Regions from separate parts of the Sedimentibacter sp. zth1 genome, predicted to be linked through region 1. Evidence: a T-box and tRNA genes for the amino acid it is inferred to sense, from the RefSeq annotation. Region 1 holds a T-box; the other holds one or more tRNA genes.
What was found. The T-box of region 1 lies ahead of pheS (phenylalanine--tRNA ligase subunit alpha). A T-box ahead of a tRNA ligase gene usually reads a tRNA of that ligase, here a tRNA-Phe.

Region 1 (9,225 bases):
GTAATAGTTGCGTAGTTGTAAACTATAGTTATACCAAGTCCAAACATCACAAAAACAAGCATCCAGTTTTTTACTACCCCTAAAGTTATTTTATTGTTCTTTTTCTTCTTTATAACTCTTTTTTTCTTAACTGGCTGAAAATTATTATCATCTTCATAATCATAATTATACTTTCTCTTTGTTAATGCTGACATTTAAATCACCTACACCTTTTCTCCTATTCTTAATTTAGAACTTCTTGCTCTAATATTTTCTCCTAATTCTTCATTATTTGGAATTATAGGTTTTTTGTTTATCAATTTTAGCTTTCTTCTATGATCACAAACACATTTAGGAAATTCTTTAGGACATATACAGTCTTTATTTAAATCTACAAAAGTACTCTTTATAATTCTATCTTCTAAAGAATGGAAAGAAATAACACATATTCTTCCGCCTTTATTAAGTCTATCTACTGCATCTCTAATTGTTTTTTCTAGTATTTCCAATTCTTTGTTAACTTCTATTCTTATTGCTTGAAATGTTCTTCTTGCCGGATGAGGTCCATCGTGCCTTGCTCCTGCCGGAATTGCCTTTTTTATAATTCTTACTAATTGACCGGTTGTTTCAATAAACTCTTTTTCTCTCTCTTCAATTATGAATTTAGCAATTCTTGCTGCCCAATTTTCTTCTCCATATTGAGAAATAACCTTTGATAGTTCCTTTTCATCATATCCATTCACAACATGCCAAGCACTTGTTTTTTGAGACTTATCCATTCTCATATCAAGTGGGGCATCATAGTTATAACTAAAACCTCTTTCAGGCATATCTAGTTGATATGAAGAAACACCCAAGTCGAACATTATTCCATCTATTTTGTCTATACCTAAATCATCTAATACATCACTTATGTTGCTAAAATTACTTTTATATGCAATAAAATTATCGAATTCTTTTAGCTTTTCTTTTGCTGTATTAATAGCAAAATCATCTTGATCTATTCCAATCACTTTTCCTTTAGTTGCACGTTTTAGTATTTGATATGTGTGTCCACCACCACCAAGTGTAGCATCCACATATATTCCATCTTTTTTTATTTTTAGTCCTTCAATCGATTCATCTAAAAGAACTGATTTATGAATATACTCCATTTTTTCCTCCTATAACCCTATACCTAATTCAGACATTTTTTCTGCAATGCCATCAAAGTCAAACTCTTCGTTATTAGAATAAGCTTCCCAGCTTTGTTTATTCCATATTTCTATTTTATCTATAACTCCAATTATTACAACTTCATCTACTAAATTACTAAACTCTCTTAAATTAGGTGGGACTAATAGTCTTCCCTGTTTATCGAAACTACATTCAGTAAAACCTGAAATAAATTGTCTTAAAAAAAATCTTTCTTCTTTATTGAAAGTTGATAAATTTTTTAGCTTACCAATGAATTCTTCCCATGTTTGAATAGGATAAACATATAAACATCTATCCAATCCTTTTCCTATGTAAAAAACTTCTCCTAACTCATCTCTGTATTTTGAAGGAATAATTACTCTACCCTTCATATCGAATGAGTGAATATACTCACCAGTAAACATTTTCTACCACCTTCTGGGTATATTATACCACATCGTGGGATAAATGCACCACTTTTTTTGAAATAATTTATAAAAATTATATTTATAAATTAAAAATGCACTTATTTCATCGAAATAAGTGCATTTTTAATTTTAATTTATTGTAATCTATCGGTTTTTGTTTTTCCATTTACTCTAACAAAGATAAATAATCCTATACCTATAATTATTAATCCTATACTAACAAGTTGTGCCGTTTTCAATCCTAGAAACATTAAAGAATCTGTTCTTAGGCTTTCTATAAAGAATCTAACTGCTGAATATAGTATAAAATAAAGAGCTAAAACTTCACCTTCATTTTTACGTTTATGCTTTCTATACCATATCAAAAATAAAAATATAAGTACATCTGCAATAGATTCATATAAGAATGTTGGATGAACTTTTTGTCCATTTACTAATATACCCCATGGTAAATCAGTAGGACCGCCATGTGCTTCTTCATTTATAAAATTACCCCATCTACCTAATCCTTGCCCAAGCACTACTGCTGGAGTTATAATATCAATTATTTGAAAAAACCTAATCTTTTTAACCTTGCAAAAAATCATACCAGCTATTGCGCCGCCAATGATACCTCCATGTATAGCTAATCCACCAGCTCTAAAATTTAATATTTGAATTGGGTCATTAATATATTGTCTCCACTCAAATGCTACATAATATAATCTTGCGCATATTATTCCTACTGGAACAATTACTAGTAAAAAGTCAATCAACGTATCTTCTTTAAAGCCTATCCTTCTGCACTCTTTGATAGATAAAAATACTCCTATCAAAAATGCCGAAGCTATAATAACACCATACCACTTTATATCAATACCTAAAAGTGTAAATGCATTTTTATCCATAAATACCTCCATTATCTTAATACAGCATCAAAATTTTCATTAAGCTTTTGTAATATACGATTGTGAATCTTATCAACCTCTTTGTCCTTCAAGGTACGCTCTTTATTTCTATAAGTTATTGAAAATGCTGTACTTTTGAAACCTTTTTCAATATGTTCACCTTGGTAAACATCAAATAATTTAACATCTTCAATGATACGAGGATTTACTTTTAATATTACATCCTGCATATCTCCAACTAAAATATCTTCTTTTACAGTTACCGCAATATCTCTTTGCATGGCTGGATATTTTGGCAATGCTTTGAATTTTCTAACTATATTTTTATACTCTACAATTTTTTCAACGTCTATTTCAGCGATTAAAACTTTTTTATTTATGCTATAGTTTTCTTCAACCTCAGGATGTAATTCTCCAAACACACCTATTTGTTCATTATTTACAAATATTCCTGCACATATACCACCGTGAAATGTTGGATTATCTTTTACTGCTTTTACAACTAGTTTAATTCCAAATCTCTCTAAGGTTTGCTCTATAATTCCTTTTAAATTAAAGAAATCATATTCTCCATACATACCAATACATAGCTTACTTTTCTCTATTGGTAACTCAACAACAGGTATTTGTTTAGGAAAAAATGTGTTTCCAACCTCAAAAAATTTAACGCTACTAATTCCTCTGTTATTATTTCTACTCATAGCATCAAGCATATTTGACATAAGTGTAGTTCTCATAACACTAAAATCTTCTCCAAGTGGATTTATAAGCTTAATATAATTTTTAATTTCTGAATCATCTTTTATACAAAGTTTATCTAAAGATTTTGGGCTGATAAATGAATAAGTCATTATTTCTACAAGTCCAAGCGAAACCATTATACTTTTAATATAATCCTCTGTAACTCTTTTTTTTGATTTTTTACCCTTTACAAGTGTACTTACTATTGGTTTTGCAATAATATTTTCAAATCCATACATTCTTCCTATTTCTTCAATCAAATCAATTTCTTGAAGTATATCACATCTGAAGTATGGAACTAATGTTTCAATTTTTTCTCCATCAAATGAACTTGTCAATTCTAATTTATTTAAGCTTTCAATCATTTTATCCACAGGTATTTCAACACCAAGAATCTCTTTTACTCTACTTGGTCTTAAAGAAACCTTACTTGGTGTATATTCTTCTTTTCCTGCATTTAAGTATCCCTTAACTACAGTTCCAGCACCAATCATTTCAATTAATTGACATGCTCTAACACTTGCTATTTCAGCATTTTTATAATGCAATACTTTTTCGTTTCTTGCACTAGCTTCTGAACGAAGACCAATTTTTCTAGAAGTCTCTCTAATTGATTTATTGTTAAAGCAAGCACTTTCTAAAAGTATCATAGTTGTATTCTCATCTATTTCAGTATCAAATCCACCCATAACTCCTGCAATACCTACTGGCCTTTTAGTATTAGATATAACCAAAATATTTTCGTCAAGCTTTCTATTAACATTATCAAGTGTTGTCAAAATCTCACCATTTTCAGCACGCCTTGCAATTATTGTTTTATCATCAAATTTATTTAAGTCATAAGCATGCAATGGTTGACCTAATTCTAGCATTACATAATTTGTAACATCTACAATATTGTTTACAGGTCTCATTCCTGCATCCATCAATGCCCTTTGCATCCACATTGGGGATTTTCCTATTTTAATATTTTTAATAACTCTAACACAAAATTTATCGCACAACTCTTCAGCTTCAATTTTTACATTATCAAAATAGTCATTAATATTATCAACTTCATTTTGTATTTTAATTTCTGGAAAACGGAATTCTTCATTTAGTGTTGCAGCTACTTCTCGTGCCATACCTGTAACATTTAAACAGTCAGGTCTATTGTATGTTATTTCTATATCTAAAACCTTACCATTTATGCCAAGCACATCTTTTATATCTTTACCGATCGGTGTATTTTCTTCAAGTATCATAATACCATCGTTTCCACCTTTTGGCGTAACTTTCTCGTCGAACCCAAGTTCTTCATACGAACACATCATACCTTGAGATTCAATACCTCTTAATTTAGAAAGTTTGATATTTAATCCAATTGGCAAATGTGCTCCAATCAAAGATACAGGAATTATGTCACCAACACTAACATTTTTAGCTCCTGTAACTATTTGTACAATTTCAGTACCTATATCTATTTTTGTTACAATTAGTTTATCTGCATTTGGGTGTTGTTGAATATCAATTATTCTACCTGTTACTACATTTGTTATATCTTTTTCTATATCAATTATTGAATCCACATGAGAACCTGTTAAAGTAATCTTATCCGCTAAATCCTTAGCATCTAAATCAATATTTACATAATTTTTCATCCACTTAATTGGTGCTAACATAATTTCTACCTCCTAAAATTGTTTTAAAAATCTTTCGTCATTTTCATATAAAAGCCTAATGTTGTTCAATCCATATTTAACCATTGTAACTCTATCAATACCCATTCCAAATGCAAATCCACTGTACACTTCAGGATCTATACCACAATTTTTAAGCACATTTGGGTGTACCATACCACAGCCTAACAATTCCATACTCCAACCCGTTCCGTTACAAGCTTCACAGCCTTTACCTTTACATTTTAAGCAAGATACATCAACCTCAGCACTTGGCTCAGTAAACGGAAAATTATGAGGTCTAAATCTAGTTTTCATTTCTTCACCAAACATTTCCCTAACGAATTGATTGATGGCATCTATAAGATTAGCCATTGTAATTCCTTTATCTATAACAAGGCACTCCATTTGATGGAACATAGGCGAATGTGTATCATCAACCTCATCAAATCTAAATGTTCTACCAGCTGAAACCATTTTAATAGGTGGTTTTTGCGTTTTCATAATTCTTATTTGTACAGGAGATGTTTGGGTTCTCAAAACTATCCCATCTGCTAAATAAAAAGTATCTGACATATCCCTTGATGGATGATCCTCAGGTGCATTTAAATCATCGAAGTTATTTTTCACTGTATCAACTTCTGGTCCTTCAACAACATCATAACCCATACTTAAGAATAAATTTTCCAATTCTTCTTTTGTTTGCATCAAAGGGTGTCTTCTACCTATTTGATAATAATTAGAAGGCATTGTAACATCAACTTTTTCATTGTTTAATTTTTCTTCCTTAATTTTGTTGTTTATATCAGTTTTAATTTTTGCTATGTTTTCTTCAATAATATTTCTAACATCATTTGCCAATTTACCCACTACAGGTTTTTCCTCTTTTGACAAAGCACCCATAGAACGTAAAATCAAAGTTAATTCACCTTTTTTTCCTAAAAATTTAACTCTAATTTTCTCAATATCATCATTGTTTGTAATCTTATTTATTTGCTCTAGAGCATCATTTTTTACTTGCAATAATTTCTCTTTCATATTAACAACTCCTTTATAATATTTAAAATAACGAATAGCTATCTATTCAAAATAATATCTAAAAATAAAATGACTTCGTCTCTGTAAAGAGACGAAGTCCGCGGTACCACTCTTATTTATCAACAATATTTCATTGATAATCTCAATTTAATTAACGATATTAACCGTGTAAATTTACTGCTAATTCAATCTACCAGCTCAAGAGTGAACTTCGATATTATTAGCTTAAAAGTGCTTTCAGCTATTACACAATCTCTCTACAAGCATAGGAATATCTACTTTTCTCTTTCATTGCCTTTATTATATTTTAGTTATATATATTTATATAAATTTACGCAAAAAAATTATTTGTTTAATATATAAAAAATATTATATCAAACGTGTATAAATTTTACAAGAGTTTTTTTCTTATTTCATAAATACTAATACCTGCTGCTATTGAAGCATTTAAAGATTCCGTATTTCCAGTCATTTTGATTGTTATTTTTAAATCTGACAATTGCTTAACCTCATCTGATACCCCATTGCCTTCATTCCCAATAACAAGACAAATCTTTTCTAATTCTTTTATATTATCAAAATCTAAATTAGAATCTACTACAGTAGAAATGACCTTATATCCACTAGCTTTCATTTTTGTTAAAAATTCAACACTGTCCTTTATTTCAAAAACATTTGCTCTATAAATTGCACCTGCACATGCTCTAACTGTTTTAGCATTATATGCATCAACACAGCATGGTGACAATACAACACTACATGGTCCAAAGGCATCTGCAGTTCTAACTATAGTACCAAGGTTTCCTGGATCCTGAAGCTTATCACAAAAAACTAAAAAGTTTGTTGTGAGTATATCTTTTATATCAATTTTCTTTTTATCTACAACAGCTACTATGCCCTGAGATGTAACAGTATTTGAAATATCTTTAAATACATCACTTTTAACATAATAATATTCTATATTACTTTTTTCTAATATATTCACAACATATTTTATATCTTTTTTTTCTTTTATACTATCAGAGATAAGTACAAATTTAAACAATACTTTTTCATTTATTGCTTCTTTAATAAGCTTTATACTTTCAACAATATAAGCACTATTGATATCTCTGTTTTTTTTTGTTTCCAAGCTTCTTATCAGTTTTATTTTTTGATTAGAACTGCTTTTTATTAACATTTATTCTTTAGTCTCACTTTGCTCTATTTTCTTAAGATTATCATTATGTCCGAGTAAAACTAATACATCACCTTTTTTAATAACATCTTCTGCATATGGTGTTACATTTATTTTATCGCCTGTCTTTATAGCCATAATGCTTATACCCATTCTATTAGGCAATTTTAATTCTATCAATGCTTTATCTTCCCATTCCTGCAATGCAATTACTTCAATTATACTGTAATCTGGCATTAATTCTATAACATCTAATATATTAGATGAAATTAAATTATGAGCTACTCTTATACCCATATCTCTTTCTGGAAAAACTACTTTATCAGCTCCTATTTTGTATAAAACCTTGCCATGTATTTCACTTTGTGCTTTAGCAATTACCTTTTTTACTCCTAATTCTTTTACGATCAGAGTAGCCATAATAGATGCTTGAACATTAGAACCAATCGTTATAACAGCTACATCAAAATTTCTAATACCAAGTGCTCTCAAAGAATTTTCATCTTCTGCATCTGCTTGAATAGCATGAGTTACGTATTCTGACATCTCTTGTATAATATTTATGTCACTATCTACCACCATTACATCATATCCTAATTTATATAATGTTTTAGCAACCGAAGCACCAAATCTTCCGCAACCAATAACTACAAATTGTCTCATATAATTTCCTCCACTAACCTATTATTATTTTACCTTCTGGGTAACCTATATTTCCAACAAATCTATTTTGACGAGATGCAACTGCAAGTGCTATTGTTAAAGGTCCTAAACGACCTATAAACATTGTACCACTTATAAGTATTTTACCTATAAAGTTTAAATAAGGAGTTACATTTCTAGTTAATCCAACAGTACCAAATGCTGATACAGATTCAAACAATACATCAACATAGGACATAGCGGGTATATGTTGTGTGATGCTAAGTATTATGGAAACAACGGTAACTACACCAAAAGCTATACCTATAACTGCTATTGCTTTCATTATAACAGAATTTGAAATGCGTTTTTGAAATATATCTATATGTTTTTTACCATATATTGTGCTATGCATTGCTAAAATAGCGACTGCAATAGTTGTTACCTTTACACCACCTGCAGTTGAACCCGAAGAACCCCCAATAAACATCAATATACACATAATAACCGAGGTTGAATCCTTTAAACCTGATATGTCTATTGTACTGTATCCTGCAGTTCTTGTTGCAACACTTTGGAATAGAGATGCCTGTAACTTGCCAAAAAATCCTAAATTGCCAATAGTATTAGCATTGTTATATTCTAAAACCATAATCAAAATTGTTCCAGATAAAAGCAATATACCAGTCATTATTAAAACAATTTTCGAGTGCAAACTAAATTTCTTGAATTTTCTAACTTTAATAATCTCTATAAAAACGAAAAATCCTAACCCTCCAACAACTATAAGGATAATAGTTGTAAAATTTATTAATGGATTAGTTACGTATTTCATAAAGCTAGTATTACCAACTATATCAAATCCAGCATTGCAGAATGATGATATTGAGTGAAATATTGAAAACCATATACCTTTTATAAACCCATATTCTTTACAAAATACAAATGAAAACAATATAGCACCAATAAATTCTACGATAAATGTATATATTAAAACATTTTTAGTTACTCTAACTACACCCTGAAGCTCATATGTATTTCTTTCTTCTTTTATCAACAAACGCGTTTTAAGTGATATCTTTTTACCTAAAAAAAACGCTATAAGTGTTGATAAGGTCATAACACCTAACCCACCTATTTGAATAAGACACAAAATAATTATCTTACCAATAATTGTCCATTGTGTTGCAGTAGTAACAACTGTCAATCCTGTAACACATACAGCTGACGTTGCTGTAAATAAAGCATCTGTAAATCCTATACTTCTACCATTCAAACTTGAAAATGGAAAATTTAACAAGGTTGTTCCAATAAAAACCACCCCAATAAAACCTATAATAAATATTAATGATGGATTATTTTTTAGAGGATTACCATTAACGTTATTAACTTTCATATTAACTCACCTACTTTTATCAATGAAATATAATATTTATTTAATTCAAAATATTATACTACCTAATATTTATTGTAAACAATTCAAAACACATATAATTTAT
Region 2 (9,225 bases), 860 kb from region 1:
GAGTTTTGTTAGGTGTTATAGGATGTGTAACAATACTTCCACCATTAATATTAGTATTTGATAAGTTAATTGAAAAAACACGTCATAGATCTCTAATACCAAGTATGGATAAGGTATCAAGATTAATTATAAAACGTCCAATTATTTTTATAATTATATTTGTATTATTATTATTACCATCACTTTATGGATATACAAATGAGCTTGTATATTATGATATGAGTACTGTAGTGCCTAAAGATATGGAATATGTTATAGCTAATACAAAATTAATTGATGATTTTGACATAGCTTCAACACACATGATTTTAGCTGATTCTAACATGTCACATAAAGATTGTAAAAATATGATAGGTCAAATAGAAAATGTTGATGGAGTTAAATTTGCGATAGGATTTGATTCATTGATTGGTTCAACTATACCGCAAGAAATATTACCAGATTCAATTGTTAATTTATTAAAGGAAGATAAATATCAGTTATTTTTAGTAAGTTCTAAATATTATGTTTCAAGTGACGAAGTTAATTCACAGATAACAGATATTAACAATATTATTAAAAAATATGATGAAAATGGGATGTTAATAGGTGAAGCCCCATGTACAAAGGATTTAATAGATGTAACAGATCGTGACTTTACTGTTGTTAGTATAATTTCGATAGCTGCTATATTTTTAATAATATTATTTGTATTAAAAAGTCCATCATTGGCCGTTATATTGGTTGCAGTTATTGAATTTGCAATTTGTATAAATCTTGGTATACCATACTATGCAAATACGTCGTTACCATTTATTGCACCAATTTGTATAAGTACAATTCAACTTGGAGCGACTGTTGATTATGCAATATTGATGACAACAAGGTACAAAAAAGAACGTATTATCGGTCATGATAAAAAAGTAGCAATATCAACTGCATTGTCTACATCAATTCCATCAATTATAGTAAGTGCATTAGGTTTCTTTGCAGCTACATATGGAGTTGCAGTATATTCAGATATAGATATAATTAGTTCAATGTGTAATTTGATGGCAAGAGGTGCTTTAATAAGTATGGCATCAGTAATATTGATATTACCTTCAATGTTTATGGTATTTGATAAAATAATATGTAAGACAACTGTTGACATTAGAAAGAGCAAAAAATTAGTACAATTAAATAAATAATGAAATGTAACAAAAGGAGGAAATATAATGAATACTAAATTTTATAAAATATTATCTATTACAGTTATTATAGGATTGATTTTCACAGGTACAGTATTTGTATTTGCACAACAATCCGACGATAAGGATGAAACTAATAAGGAAACACCTAACAATATAACTAATAAATTAGAAAGTATTTTAGTAAATGATGAAGCTGATAAGGATGAAACAGTTTATGTTATTGCTAATTCTGATGGAACTGCAAAAAAAGTTATAGTTAGTGATTGGGTTAAAAATATAAACGGTAATGATAAACTAAATGATAAAACTGACGCTACTAATATTGTTAATGTTAATGGTGAAGAGCAATATACAATGAATGATAACAATATTTGTGTTTGGGATGCAGAAGGAAAAGACATATATTATCAGGGAGAAATAGATAAAGAATTACCTGTTACAGTATCTATTGGATATAAACTTGATGGTAAAGAAATATCTTCAAGTGAGTTAGTAGGTAAAAGTGGAAAAGTTACAATGACTTTTAACTATATAAATAATCAAAGAAAAACTGTTAGCATTAACGGTAAAAATGATGAAGTATATGTTCCATTTGTTATGCTAAGTGGTATGGTACTAGACAATACTAATTTTACAAATATCAAAGTTTCAAATGGTAAAATCATAAATGACGGTGATAGAAGTGTAGTTATTGGTTTTGCACTTCCAGGTATGCAAGAAAGTTTGGCTATTGGAGAAAGTAAATTATCTATACCTAATAATGTTGAAATTACAGCCGATGTACAAGATTTTTCTTTAGAAACAACAATAACACTTGCTACAAATGATATGTTCAATCATTTAGATGTGGATAATATTAACTCACTAGGAGATCTTGAAAACTCTTTAGGTGAACTAAGTGTTGCAACTGAAAAGCTTGTTAATGGTTCTTCAGATTTATATAATGGTATTAGCTTATTATTAGAAAAATCTAATGAATTAATAGATGGAGTTAATAAATTAGCTAATGGAGCTAAGGCTTTGTCAGAAGGAGCAAATAGCTTAAATGAAAACACAGGTAAGCTAAAAGTTGGAGTTGATACTTTAAATAGTGGATTGAAAGAGCTTAATAAAAATAGTGCTATGCTAAACGGTGGTGCTGAACAAGTATTCAATACATTATTAGGAACTGCACAAAACGAGTTAGCTAAAGCAGGAGTAGATGTACCAACACTTACTATTGAAAATTATGATGAAATATTAAACGGTATTTTAAAATCACTTGGTGGTGATAATGCTTACGATGGAGTTTATAACGGAGCTCTAAAAAAAGTTACGGATGCTGTAAAGGCTAATGAATCTGTAATTACGGAACAAGTAACAATGGCTGTAAACCAACAAGTATTTGGTGCTGTATTGGAAAAATTCAATATGACTATTGAGCAATATAAAGTTGCAACTGGAAATGGACAAATTAGTCAAGAAGTAAAAGCACAAATAGAAGGTGCAGTTAATGCTCAAATGCAAAGCGAAGAAGTTAAAGCAACAATTACAAAACTTGTATCTGATAAAGAAGCTGAGCTTATCAACCAACAAATGAGTAGTGAAGAAATGATTAATAAGATCAAAAATCTTGCAGCAAATGCTGAAAATGGACAAAAGAGTATAAAAGGTCTTGTTGAGCAATTAGATACTTATAAACAATTTTATGATGGTGTTATTACTTATACAAGCGGTGTAGATAAAGCATATAATGGCAGTAATATACTTAACCAAGGTGTTTTACAATTAGCAGATGGTACTGAAAAATTATCATCAGCTAGTAATAGTCTTTATGAAGGAATTACAACATTACAAGATGCTTCAAAGGCATTAATTGAAGGAATCATAGAATTACAAGATGGTTCAATGCAATTATCCAATGGGATGAAACAATTGAGTGATGAAGGAATCAATAAACTAGTTAGTCTAGTTGGTGATGACGTAACAAACGTAGTTGATAGAATTAAGGCAGTAGTAAATATTTCAAAAGAATATCAAAATTTCGGTGGAATTTCAGAAGATATGACTGGAAAAGTAAAATTTATATACAGAACCGAAGCAATAGATAAATAAAAATTAACTAAAAAATGCTCTTGATTGATAAAATTAAGAGCATTTTTTTTAGGTTGTTTTGGAGGTGATATATTATAAAAGATTTATATAGTTTATCATTTCTTTTTTTGTGTTTTCATCATACATATTAAGAATTTTATCAATTTCTTTTTTTGTATTTCTAGTAAATTTTTTTATAAAATTCATTCTTACAGGGATAAATTGTTGTAGATATTTTACATATTTTCGATTAAAATATTTTTTGTTTGAAATTATTCCAGCGATAACTAAGTAGTTGCAACAGTAATACATAAAATTAGTTACATTTTCTTTATTATCAAAGTTAAAATTTGAAATATCATTTTCAAAACAATAATTTACTAAATTCAATAATTTATTAGCAAGTAAATTTAAATTTTTATTATTGGCAGCTAATGAAAAAATAGTTGCATTTTTTGAGTCGATATCATTTTGAATATCTTCTATATCATCACATAACTGAAGTAAAATTCCAAAAGATACTGCAAAATTGAATTCTATTTCTGTCAATTGTCCACTTAATAAATAACCGTCTGCTAAAACAGAAGAACCACCTTTCTTAAATATTATATCTAGTATATCTTTTTCAAATGGAATTGTAATATTTTGCTGTATTAGACTATTTGTTTGAGAATTGTGTATGAGTATTAAGCTTTCATAGACTTCTATGTAATCATTACGATTAAATTCAGATTCTATTAACTTAATCATTTTAAATATGTTTTTTTCATAATCATTTAAAGGCTCAACTAAATTACCATTAAGTCGGCTTAGAAAATTTTTGCTATAACTGATTTTTTGAGTGTATTCAATGTTACTATCAATATAATTGTCTGTATAAGGATATAGCATACTATATGCAAATACAGATTTTGAGCATTCTATATTTCTTTGAAATATAAGTTGCAAAATGTTCATAATCCAAGCATTTCGTATTGCTTGACCTAAACTTTCAATTGATAAATTTTCATTTTTACTCATACTAAAAAAAGTATTTGTTGATTCAAGTATACCAGTATCCATAAAATATTTAATAACTTTATTTTTATCTATAGAAATATCTTGAATACTACTAATCAAATTAAGTTTAAAATTTTTAGACCAAGTTTTCCTATCTATATCAGATTGCGGAAAAGTTTTTAAAAGATCTAGTATTTTGATTTTAATTTGAGCAACTTCCTTTTCAAATTGAATTTTATCTAATTTAGAATATGTATTTAAATTTATGTTTAGCTTATTATCTAAACTATACCAAACTTTTTTATACTTTTTAACTAAACAATTAAAATTATTATTAAGCAATTTCGAGTTCCCCCTCTAGAAATTTGTAAATAAATTAATTTATAATATAATAATATCATATTTTCATATTATTAACAGTTATATATTATTAGAATATTATTAAAATTTTATTAAAAAATGTTGACATATAATACAGTTTATGATAATCTATTAAAGCTGTCGAAAAATGGCGAATTAGCTCAAATAATATATTATGATCCATTAGCTCAGCTGGCAGAGCACCTGACTTTTAATCAGGGTGTCCCGCGTTCGAATCGCGGATGGATCACCATTATTTAGAGGTAACGTAGCGGTCGTAACGGGGCGTAGCGCAGTTTGGTAGCGCATCTGGTTTGGGACCAGAGGGCCGCGGGTTCAAATCCTGCCGCCCCGACCATATATGTATATATAAATTATGGGCTTGTAGCTCAGGTGGTTAGAGCGCACGCCTGATAAGCGTGAGGTCGATGGTTCGAGTCCATCCAGGCCCACCATAAATATATATATGCCCAGATAGCTCAGTCGGTAGAGCAGGGGACTGAAAATCCCCGTGTCGGTGGTTCGATTCCGCCTTTGGGCACCAAAATATAAATTATGATAAAAAAACTAACTTGAAATATAGTTAGTTTTTTTATTATATAAATATTTAGTTGATAATATTTTATATTTATCATATAATTTTATATAAATCAAGAAGTAAAAATACAAGCGCTTAGACATATGCCTAAACATTTTTTTGGTGGGTGAAAAATGATAGAAAAATTTATAAATTCAAGAAAAATATTCGTATATATATTTTGTATCATAGTAATTATTGTAATCTCATTGCTTTGTTTTTTTAGATATGAAAACAATAAATACAAAATAACTGGAGAAATAGTAGAAACAGTAAATTTGAATGATGGTACAGAAGAAAGAATAAAAAAAACAAAAGAAAATTTAACTAAAGATTTAGGACAAGCTAATATAATTGATATATCAGAAAAAAGTGATAAAAAGATTGAAATTGTATTTGAGGGCTTGCCAGATAGAAAAATTGTATACGAGATAATTAAATTACTAGAAAAGCATAACACTAAGGCAACTTTTTTTGTTTCAGGAATTCAAACTGCAGAAGACTATGAAACAGTAAAAATTATTATTAATGCAGGTCATAAAATTGGTAACTATACTTTAAAAGCAACTAAGTTCATGGACAAGCTTGATAGTGAAAGTATAATACAGGATTTTGCTAGAGCAAGTAGCATAATATACAACGCGAGTGGTGTTGAGCCTGAAATTCTTAAATGTAATGCTACTAATTATTCTGATGAAATATTAGATATAACAAAGGCATTGGGTATAAATGATGTCGTTGATACTAATTATATTCTTGATATAAATAGTTTTAATTCATTAGATGCTGCACAAGGATACGTTGATAACCTAAAAAAAGGAAGTATTGTTTCTGTAAAATTAAATGAGCTTATAGATAAAACTGAGTATATATCTCTAAAAAAAGATGAAATACCTGTTCAAGATTCAAGTAATAGCTCAAATGTAGAGACAGATAATAAAACACAAGAAAAATCAATCATAGATACTGTTAGTATGTTGCTAACAGCGATAGATAATACTAATTATAAAGAACTATATGAGCAACTCAGAATATCAAATAATGGTAAAAAAGCATCTCCAATTAGTGAAATAAGAACAACGAAAAGGGCTGTTTCTTTTATGTTTTATGGTTTAGGAGAAGTTGAAAACAGTTCGGAATTCAACGGTATTGTAGAAAATTTAAATAAATTAGATGCTAAAGCTACATTTTTTGTTACAACAGATGAAATAAAAAATAATACTGCTAGTATACAAAAGCTAATTGAAACTGGGCATGAAATAGGGATTGCAGTTTTAGTAAATAATAGATTTGATTATTATGAAGCATGTTATCAAATTGAAACAGCAAAGGAATTACTAAAAGAGAAATTTAAATATGAGACAAATATAATACTACAACCATGGTCTGAAATAAAAAATGAGACATTAGAAGCAGCTTCTGCTAATTCTATGAAGGTAATAAAATATGATTCGGGTTTAAAATTAGAAAATAAGGCAGAAACAAATGCTGAAAAAGTTATAAAAAGTACATTTGCGCCAAATGTTAAGGCGCTTAAAAGAGGACAAAGTATTTTGTGTAGGATGAATTATTTTGATGATGAAGAGCTTTTAATTAATTCTATATGCATGATGGCTACTTCAAAAACAACTTATCCTATAAGAACAATAAGCGAGATTTTAAACGATGAAAAAAATATATATAGTTATCCAGTTCAAGAAGATAAAATATTATCTAGCTTAAAAAATACGATTTATCCAGGGCAATTATCAGATAAACAAGATGATTATATAAATAAAATATTTAAGTATTATATAGGCAATCCTTTTGTAAAAAATGTGAATAAGCTGCCTGGTTTTAATGAAAGTGAAATTGTATTGCTAGATAAGACTGGAAAGATACCAAATGATGATAATACAGTTTTTTTAACATTTGACGACTGGGGTTCGGATATAGCTATAGATAAAATATTAAGTGTTTTGAAGAAACATAATGTAAAAGCTAGTTTCTTTGTTAGAACAAACTATGTAGAGCAAAATCCAAATCTTTTAAGAGCGATAGCAATGGAAGGACATGACATAGGAAGTCACAGTAATGAACATTTAACGTTGTCAAATTATATTCAATCAGAAAACAAATATGTGACCTTAACAGATGATCAAACGGAGATATTTATAGATGATATAGTAAAATCCTATAATATTTTGCAAAATATCGTAGGAGATGTTGTTATAAATGACATACCTTTATTAACTTTATATTTTAGACCGCCTACTTTGGCAGTAAGTTATATTGGTTTGAAAACAGTATTTGATTGTGGTTATAAATATTCTATTTCAGGAGATTTTTCAACTGGAGATTATGAAGCTAAAAGTGTTGAGCAATTACTTAGTGTTCTACAAAATGGGTTATATTCAGAAGGTGGATATTTACTACAATCAATTGAATCAGGCAGTATAATCGTTATGCATATGTCTGATGAGAGTAAGTATACAGCACAAGCATTGGATTTATATTTAACGGCTAATGAACAAAAATCTTATGATGATCCAACAAAATTTAAATTTGCAAAGTTGAGTGATTATCTACATTAGAAGATTGGGGGAAAATAACATGAGTTTATTTAGAAAAACGGACAAAAATAGTGAAAATACAATTTTAGATGTTTTGGTAAATCCAAATCGTGATAGGAGATTACTTTCGAATGTCCCTGATCCTGATAGCCATAGAACTAATAATGATAGAAGATGGGTTGACAGTAAAGCTGTATATGAGCTTGAAAAAAAGAAGTATGTAAAACAAGTGCAGGAGGGTATTAGATATATATGTTCTTATGATATTGAAGTAACTTGTATCAATAATGATAAATCCAAAAATATTTTTATTTGTAAGAGTTTAAATATTTCTGCAACAGGTATGCTTATCAAAATTATTGATAAAAAAGATATGAAAACAATACAAAATGCTAAAAAGGTAATCTTTAAGTTTGAGATAATACCTGGTTCGATGCCCGAAGGTTATGAAATGAAGGTAAAACAATCTGTTATTTTTGTAAGAATTAACGAAATTGGTGAAAATAATATAGAATGTGGTGTGAAATTTAAGATACCATTATCAATATATGCAAAAAGAAGACGTGGTGCATTTACTTTGATTTTATCTTCATTAATGTTATTTTTTGTAACGTTATTTATTTTGCTTATGAGGGTAGAGAGCGTTTTGTATTTTGAGTTCAATAAATTTTTCTATCTCTATAGTATTATAGCGGCAGTGTTTTTACTTAGTAGATATTTTTTTGGTTCTTTGTATAGGGAAGCAAAGGTTGATATTAATTTTACTCCAGGAGTAACCATTATTATACCTTGCTTTAATGAGGAAGAATGGATTCAAAAAACAATATTAAGTTGCGTCAATCAAGATTATCCCGTTGATAATCTTGAAATTATAGTTGTAGATGATTACTCTTCTGATAAATCGGTAGAAAAAATAATAGAGACAATAGATATTTTGCATAAAGAGTCTGAGAGATTTAAGACAAAGACAAGAGTGAAATATGTAGTACAGGATAAAAATAAAGGTAAAAGAGATGCTCTAGCAAGAGGTGTTATGCTCGCTAAACATGAACTAGTTGTTTTTGTAGATTCGGATAGCTTTTTAGATCCATTTGCAATTAGAAATTTGGTTCAACCATTTAAAGATCCTAAAATGGGCGGGGTATCAGGTAGAACTGATGTAGCAAATACTTATACAAATACATTAACAAAAATGCAATCTGTAAGGTATTATATTGCTTTTAGGATAATGAAAGCCGCAGAATCTTATTTTGATGCTGTAACTTGTTTATCAGGTCCACTTTCATGTTATAAAAAATCCATAGTTATTGAGCATATGGATGAGTGGCTAAATCAAAAATTTCTTCGTCAAAGAGCGACTTTTGGAGATGACAGAAGTATGACAAATTTTGTACTTCGTAAGCACAGAACATGTTATCAAGATTCTGCTATATGTCAGACTATTGTTCCAAATAAATATAAGGTGTTTTTAAAACAGCAAATGAGGTGGAAA

Region 2: it has a tRNA-Phe gene. The T-box ahead of pheS (phenylalanine--tRNA ligase subunit alpha) is inferred to sense a tRNA for this amino acid. The anticodon was not compared.

What each region holds. Positions count from the first base shown of each region.
Region 1 is NZ_CP071445.1:274,445-283,669, reverse strand. Features, by position in the region: gene JYG23_RS01385 (cell division protein FtsL) at 1-194, opposite strand, end outside; gene rsmH (16S rRNA (cytosine(1402)-N(4))-methyltransferase RsmH) at 204-1,133, opposite strand; gene mraZ (division/cell wall cluster transcriptional repressor MraZ) at 1,143-1,580, opposite strand; gene lgt (prolipoprotein diacylglyceryl transferase) at 1,718-2,470, opposite strand; gene pheT (phenylalanine--tRNA ligase subunit beta) at 2,482-4,872, opposite strand; gene pheS (phenylalanine--tRNA ligase subunit alpha) at 4,885-5,907, opposite strand; T-box leader at 5,992-6,208, opposite strand; gene JYG23_RS01355 (RNA methyltransferase) at 6,299-7,039, opposite strand; gene JYG23_RS01350 (TrkA family potassium uptake protein) at 7,088-7,747, opposite strand; gene JYG23_RS01345 (TrkH family potassium uptake protein) at 7,761-9,122, opposite strand.
Region 2 is NZ_CP071445.1:1,130,866-1,140,090, reverse strand. Features, by position in the region: gene JYG23_RS05615 (RND family transporter) at 1-1,169, shown strand, start outside; gene JYG23_RS05610 (hypothetical protein) at 1,197-3,266, shown strand; gene JYG23_RS05605 (hypothetical protein) at 3,339-4,586, opposite strand; tRNA gene JYG23_RS05600 (tRNA-Lys) at 4,782-4,857, shown strand; tRNA gene JYG23_RS05595 (tRNA-Pro) at 4,886-4,962, shown strand; tRNA gene JYG23_RS05590 (tRNA-Ile) at 4,983-5,059, shown strand; tRNA gene JYG23_RS05585 (tRNA-Phe) at 5,073-5,148, shown strand; gene JYG23_RS05580 (polysaccharide deacetylase family protein) at 5,316-7,754, shown strand; gene JYG23_RS05575 (glycosyltransferase) at 7,774-9,225, shown strand, end outside.